Regions from separate parts of the Priestia sp. HNGD-A6 genome, predicted to be linked through region 2. Evidence: a T-box and tRNA genes for the amino acid it is inferred to sense, from the RefSeq annotation. Region 2 holds a T-box; the other holds one or more tRNA genes.
What was found. The T-box of region 2 lies ahead of ileS (isoleucine--tRNA ligase). A T-box ahead of a tRNA ligase gene usually reads a tRNA of that ligase, here a tRNA-Ile.

Region 1: it encodes a tRNA-Ile, which carries the amino acid that the T-box ahead of ileS (isoleucine--tRNA ligase) is inferred to sense. The anticodon was not compared.

What each region holds. Positions count from the first base shown of each region.
Region 1 is NZ_CP138621.1:3,135,604-3,138,985, reverse strand. It holds gene glgB (1,4-alpha-glucan branching protein GlgB) at 1-1,246, opposite strand, end outside; tRNA gene SCI76_RS16035 (tRNA-Glu) at 1,541-1,612, opposite strand; tRNA gene SCI76_RS16030 (tRNA-Ser) at 1,633-1,723, opposite strand; tRNA gene SCI76_RS16025 (tRNA-Asn) at 1,727-1,801, opposite strand; tRNA gene SCI76_RS16020 (tRNA-Ile) at 1,805-1,881, opposite strand; tRNA gene SCI76_RS16015 (tRNA-Gly) at 1,888-1,961, opposite strand; tRNA gene SCI76_RS16010 (tRNA-His) at 1,973-2,048, opposite strand; tRNA gene SCI76_RS16005 (tRNA-Phe) at 2,059-2,134, opposite strand; tRNA gene SCI76_RS16000 (tRNA-Asp) at 2,143-2,218, opposite strand; tRNA gene SCI76_RS15995 (tRNA-Met) at 2,223-2,299, opposite strand; tRNA gene SCI76_RS15990 (tRNA-Ser) at 2,325-2,417, opposite strand; tRNA gene SCI76_RS15985 (tRNA-Met) at 2,445-2,521, opposite strand; tRNA gene SCI76_RS15980 (tRNA-Ala) at 2,552-2,627, opposite strand; tRNA gene SCI76_RS15975 (tRNA-Pro) at 2,633-2,709, opposite strand; tRNA gene SCI76_RS15970 (tRNA-Arg) at 2,714-2,790, opposite strand; tRNA gene SCI76_RS15965 (tRNA-Leu) at 2,800-2,888, opposite strand; tRNA gene SCI76_RS15960 (tRNA-Gly) at 2,903-2,977, opposite strand; tRNA gene SCI76_RS15955 (tRNA-Leu) at 3,001-3,082, opposite strand; tRNA gene SCI76_RS15950 (tRNA-Lys) at 3,097-3,172, opposite strand; tRNA gene SCI76_RS15945 (tRNA-Thr) at 3,181-3,256, opposite strand; tRNA gene SCI76_RS15940 (tRNA-Val) at 3,283-3,358, opposite strand; rRNA gene rrf (5S ribosomal RNA) at 3,368-3,382, opposite strand, start outside.
Region 2 is NZ_CP138621.1:30,979-34,360, forward strand. It holds partial or broken gene SCI76_RS00150 (phosphorothioated DNA-binding restriction endonuclease) at 1-670, shown strand, start outside; gene SCI76_RS00155 (GIY-YIG nuclease family protein) at 773-1,759, shown strand; T-box leader at 1,849-2,091, shown strand; gene ileS (isoleucine--tRNA ligase) at 2,144-3,382, shown strand, end outside.

The DNA of each region.
Region 1 (3,382 bases), 2.0 Mb from region 2:
TTAGTGAAAAGGTCATTTTATCGTGAAGATAGGGACGTCTTTCCACGCCAGCTTCCATGTACGTTAAAACGTCATTCATCCATCCCATGTTCCACTTATAATTAAAGCCTAAACCTCCCTCATACGTAGGTGCTGTAACAAGGGGCCAATCCGTTGAATCTTCTGCCATCATTAATATCGTTTCATCAGATTTAAAAACAGCTTCATTCAATTTTTTTAAGAAGCTGACAGCTCCATCATTTACTGCTTTTCCAGAAGAATTTTGCCAATAAAGCATATTAGCTACAGCATCTACTCGAAATCCATCTATGTGGAAGTACTCCAACCAAAACAAAGCGTTCGAAATGAGAAAACTTTGTACTTCAGGCTTGCCTAAATCGAAATTAGCTGTTCCCCAAACATAGTTTTCACGGTCGGGTTCTTTTTTGTATTCATAAGTAGGTTCTCCATCGAACATATACAGACCATGTTCATCCTTACAAAAATGCCCGGGTACCCAGTCTAAAAGAACGCCTATATTATTTTGATGACACTCATCTATAAAGTTCATCAACTCTTTAGGTGTACCGTATCGACTGGTAGCAGAATAGTATCCAGTTCCTTGATATCCCCAGGATCGGTCGAGCGGATGCTCAATGACTGGTAATAACTCAATATGTGTAAAACCTTGTTCAGCAATATAAGGAATAAGCTCCTGTGCTAATTCACTGTATGTATAAAGGCTGCCATCTTCATGAGTCCTCCAAGACCCTGCATGCAGCTCGTAAATACACAGTGGTCTTTCATATATATTTTGCTGTTTTTTCTTTCTACGCCAATATTGGTCGTTCCATTTGTACCCATCCAATGAGTAAACAATAGACGCAGTGTTTGGACGCACTTCACTGAAGAAAGCGTATGGATCTGCTTTTAATTTTTTTTGATTGCTTTGTGTGATGATTTCATATTTATAAATAGTCCCTTGTTCTAATTCAGGGATAAATGTCATCCAAATACCTTCTTCATTAACTTTAACCATTGAATGTTGAAAACCGTTCCATTTATTAAAATCACCTACAACGCTTACACCCTTTGCATGAGGTGCCCACACGCAAAATCGTACGCCTTCAATTCCTTCTACCGTTACCTGATGCGCACCGAAAATAGAGTAACTGCGAAATAAGTTTCCTTCGTGATACAAATGAACATCAAATTCAGTAGGCTGAACCGCTAGATTCACTTTTGCCACCCCTTTAACTTCAAACATAATATACGCACATAATATACGCTTCTTACCACTCATTCCCTTTTATAGTAAAAACATAAACCTTTTCTACAAATATAATAGAATAAATGTTCTTTAAAATTACTCTTTATTCCATACTCTTCATACTTTATTACTTTATGAATAATTCCATATGATATAGGGAAAATCCTGCTTAAAACTTACTTTTTATTCTGAAAATTCATGGTAATTATTCCTAACTATTATTCCTGTTTACTTAATCTTTAAAAAAGCGCAAATAAAAAAAGGTTTGCATATATGCAAACCTTTTTAAGATGACCCGTACGGGATTCGAACCCGTGTTACCGCCGTGAAAGGGCGGTGTCTTAACCGCTTGACCAACGGGCCATATTTAAATTTAAAACGACTGGCGGAGAAGGAGGGATTTGAACCCTCGCGCCGCTTACACGACCTACACCCTTAGCAGGGGCGCCTCTTCAGCCACTTGAGTACTTCTCCGTATGGCTCCACAGGTAGGACTCGAACCTACGACCGATCGGTTAACAGCCGATAGCTCTACCACTGAGCTACTGTGGAATATGGTGGGCCTAAGTGGACTCGAACCACCGACCTCACGCTTATCAGGCGTGCGCTCTAACCAGCTGAGCTATAGGCCCATTATTTGGAGCGGGTGATGAGAATCGAACTCACGACATCAGCTTGGAAGGCTGAGGTTTTACCACTAAACTACACCCGCGTTACTTAAGATGGGGCGACTGATGGGAATCGAACCCACGAATGCCGGAACCACAATCCGGTGCGTTAACCACTTCGCCACAATCGCCGTCTTAAAATGGTGGCTCGGGACGGAATCGAACCGCCGACACAAGGATTTTCAGTCCTTTGCTCTACCAACTGAGCTACCGAGCCAAACAAAATGGCGGTCCCGACGGGAATCGAACCCGCGATCTCCTGCGTGACAGGCAGGCATGTTAACCGCTACACCACGGGACCACTTTGGTTGCGGGGACAGGATTTGAACCTGCGACCTTCGGGTTATGAGCCCGACGAGCTACCGAACTGCTCCACCCCGCGATGATATGAATATGATATAAATAAATGGCGGAGGAAGAGGGATTCGAACCCCCGCGGGCTTTAACACCCCTGTCGGTTTTCAAGACCGATCCCTTCAGCCGGACTTGGGTATTCCTCCGTATATTTATAACAAATGTAACTTATATGGTAGCGGCGGAGGGAGTCGAACCCACGACCTCACGGGTATGAACCGTACGCTCTAGCCAGCTGAGCTACACCGCCATATTATTCGTTACAATTATTTAATTTCATTGGTGGAGCCTAGCGGGATCGAACCGCTGACCTCCTGCGTGCAAGGCAGGCGCTCTCCCAGCTGAGCTAAGGCCCCATAAATGGTCGGGAAGACAGGATTCGAACCTGCGACCCCTTGGTCCCAAACCAAGTGCTCTACCAAGCTGAGCTACTTCCCGTTTATGGCGCGCCCGAGAGGAGTCGAACCCCTAACCTTTTGATCCGTAGTCAAACGCTCTATCCAATTGAGCTACGGGCGCTTATTAAAATGGTGCCGAGGGCCGGACTTGAACCGGCACGGTAGTCACCTACCGCAGGATTTTAAGTCCTGTGTGTCTGCCAATTCCACCACCCCGGCAGGACTTATATACGTGGAGCGGAAGACGAGGTTCGAACTCGCGACCCCCACCTTGGCAAGGTGGTGTTCTACCACTGAACTACTTCCGCGCATATATGAAATTAAGTAAAGATGCGGGTGAAGGGACTTGAACCCCCACGTCGTAAGACACTAGATCCTAAGTCTAGCGCGTCTGCCAATTCCGCCACACCCGCGTGTGAATATTAAATGGTGAGCCATGAAGGACTCGAACCTTCGACCCTCTGATTAAAAGTCAGATGCTCTACCAACTGAGCTAATGGCTCGAAAAAAATGGTGCCGGCAAGAGGACTTGAACCCCCAACCTACTGATTACAAGTCAGTTGCTCTACCAATTGAGCTACACCGGCGTGCAATCTCTGACTTAAATAGTCGATGGTGGAGGATGACGGGATCGAACCGCCGACCCCCTGCTTGTAAGGCAGGTGCTCTCCCAGCTGAGCTAATCCTCCGATATAAAAGCCTGGCAACGTCCT
Region 2 (3,382 bases):
GCATCCTTTTGTTCGTTTGACAGGAGATGGAATATGGGAGCTAAGCGAAGCAGTGGATAAGCGTAGCTTTACAGATAAATATTTACTGAGTACAAATATAGTAGGCGGTTTTAGACAGGATGTTTATAACCTTTTTGATAATGATCCTACGCTTCTTCAAGACGCAGCACAATTTTTATTAAGTGAGCATTTTCCAGATACAATTCATGAAGATATATTAAGAGCCGTAGGCTTGGATTTTGAAACACAGTTAAAGCGAAGAAGAGATCCAAAGTTTCGAGAGAAAATTCTGCAAGCTTACGGATATAGCTGCGCTGTTTGTGGGTTTAACGTTCGTCTTGGACATAATTTAGTTGGTGTAGAGGCCGCTCATATTAAGTGGCATCAAGCGGGAGGGCCAGATATTGAAAGTAACGGAATCGCGTTATGTTCAATGCATCATAAATTATTTGATCGAGGAGTTTTTACTTTTTCAGATCATAATGAGCTGTTAGTGGCAACTCAAGCGCACGGGACGAATGGATTTGAAGAATGGCTTATGAAGTTTCACGGGCAAAAGCTTAGAGATCCTATTCATCCGGCATATCAACCGAGCGAAGATTTTCTTGGGTGGCATGTTAGAGAAGTATTTAGGGGACCTGCTAGATATCAAGCAGGTGATATAAATTAATTTTTGTGAATGATAGATTGCTGCGTCTATAATTAGGAAGTGATTTACATATTGTAATGTCAGTTAAAATACGTTCAAGAAGATATAAACGGAGGAAGAAAGATGCTACGAAAAAGCGGTGCGAAACGAATACAGACTTGGTTTTACGATGAAGATCCAAATGGGATTAAAGTATCTGAGGTGCCGAATACAACGATACAGGCTGTATTCATTCCCAGAAATAGTTTGAAAGATTTAAAGGGTGAAAGCGAAGTAGAAAAGCCCGGCATTTATTTTTTATTTGGAGAAGATAAAGAGGCATATATTGGAGAGGCAGAAGTGGGATATGAACGTTTAAGACAGCATGCTAGTCCATCAACAGGTAAAAGTTTTTGGGATGTGGCCGTGTTAATTGTCTCTAATGCTTCTCAAGATCAATTAGATAAAGTTGATGTAAAATACTTAGAACATATTTCTTATCTAGCAGCCATGCGCTCTGGTACATATGATATTAATCAAACCGTTCCCACAAAACCGTTTGTGCGTGAATTTAGAAGAGACGACCTGACAGATATTTTTAATGTTATTAAAGTTTTACTTGGTGGGTTAGGCTTTTCAATTTTTGCGGATGCTTCAAATGGAATAGAATATGAAAGCGAAGCTGTACAGTCTGGTGACATACCAAAGATTGAAGTAGAGCAAGCGATAGAAGAGATTGTTCAAGTTGAGACACATTTGTCAAAAGATATAAAATCAGTAATAGTAGAGGACGTTCTATATTGTAAGCGCCGAGATGCGTATGCGACCGGGAAATATGTTAGCGATGGATTTCTTGTCTATAAAGGAGCTTTGCTTGCGAGCGAACAACAGCTAGAAGGAGCTAAACTTAAAAGGCAGCAAGACCATATTAATACTTTTCTAGAAAACGGTGTATTAGAAATAAAAGATGGTAGATACGTGCTGGTACAAGATCAAATTTTTTCTTCTATCTCAGCTGCGGCAGTGTTTGTGACACAGCGAAGAAGCAGTGGAACTTCTGAATGGAAAGATAAGAACGGGATAACAGCGCGTAATAAAATCGAACAAATGTTAAGTGCAGAAACAAAATAACCTAGATCTAAACCTTTGGATCTCAATAAGGATTTCAAAACATTGACATTCCCTTCCAAAGCGCATACAATAGCTACTAATAAAAGCACACAAATTCGTTGAAGAGAATCAGTACGCTGCAAGTTTGTTCTACAGAGAGCTGGTGATAGCTGAAAGCCAGTGTTCAAGCCGCAGGGGAATATCCTCTCTGAGAAGTCAAACTGAACCTATAAGTAAGTTTGAACGGTAGTCTACCGTTAAAAAGAACGCGTATGATTGTACGTTGCTGAGTGCTATTGATGAACGGATCAATAGAAGCCAGGGTGGTACCGCGGTTAAAACCCGTCCCTAGTCATAGGGACGGGTTTCTTTGTGTGCTTTTAACTTTAAAAGGAGTGGTATCACATGAAAGAAGTGAATGTAAGGGAGTCTTCGCAAGAGCGCGAACAGCGTATCCAGCAGCAGTGGCAAAAAGGAAATGTGTTTCAGCAGTCGGTTCAAAATCGAGAAGGGCATCCTTCGTTTGTATTTTATGAAGGGCCTCCAACAGCCAACGGTTTGCCTCATGTGGGGCACGCGCTAGGCCGGACGATTAAAGACGTGGTGGCTCGTTATAAAACGATGACAGGGCATCAAGTGATCCGAAAAGCAGGCTGGGATACGCACGGACTGCCGGTAGAGCTCGGTGTCGAAAAGCAGCTCGGGATATCGGGGAAGCATGATATTGAAAAATACGGCGTAGAAGCTTTTATCAACAAGTGTAAGGAAAGTGTGTTTGTGTATGAAAAACAGTGGCGCACGTTCACGGAGCAGCTTGGCTATTGGGTTGATATGGAAGACCCTTACATCACCTTAGAGAATTCATACATTGAAAGCGTATGGAACGTACTTGGCACGATTCATGACAAAGGACTTCTTTATAAAGGCCACCGCGTATCACCTTACTGCCCGAGCTGTCAAACTTCGCTGAGTTCGCATGAAGTGGCGCAAGGGTATAAAGATGTAAAAGATTTAACGGTAACGGTGAAATTTAAAGTGAAAAACCGCGATAATGAGTATTTTTTAGGCTGGACGACAACGCCTTGGACGCTTCCGTCAAACGTGGCGCTTGCGGTGCATGAAGAGATGAACTACGTTCGCGCTCAGCAAGGCGACAGCGTGTATATAGTGGCAGAAGCACTCGCAGACAAAGTGTTAAAAGGAGAATATAGCGTTTTATCTCATCATAAAGGAAATGAGTTAAAAGGGATGTCGTATGAGCCGCCGTTTGATTTTGTGAAAGTGGAAAAAGGGCATGAAGTCGTGACGGCTGATTACGTAACGGATCAAAGCGGAACAGGAGTTGTTCATTTAGCACCTGCTTACGGCGAAGATGATTACAGAGTTGTAAAAGAAAACGGCTTTTCATTTGTGAACGTAGTGGATGAAAAAGGACAGTACACGTCTGAAGTGCCGCCTTTTCAAGGACGTTTCGTGAAAGACTGCGACGTTGATATCGTACGTTATTTAGCAAACGAAGGCGTGCTGTATCATAAAGAAAAGCATGAGCATAGCTATCCGTTTTGCTGGCGATGCGACTCGCCGCTTCTTTATTACGCAAATGAAAGCTGGTTTATCCAAACGACGGCGTTGAAGGAACAGTTT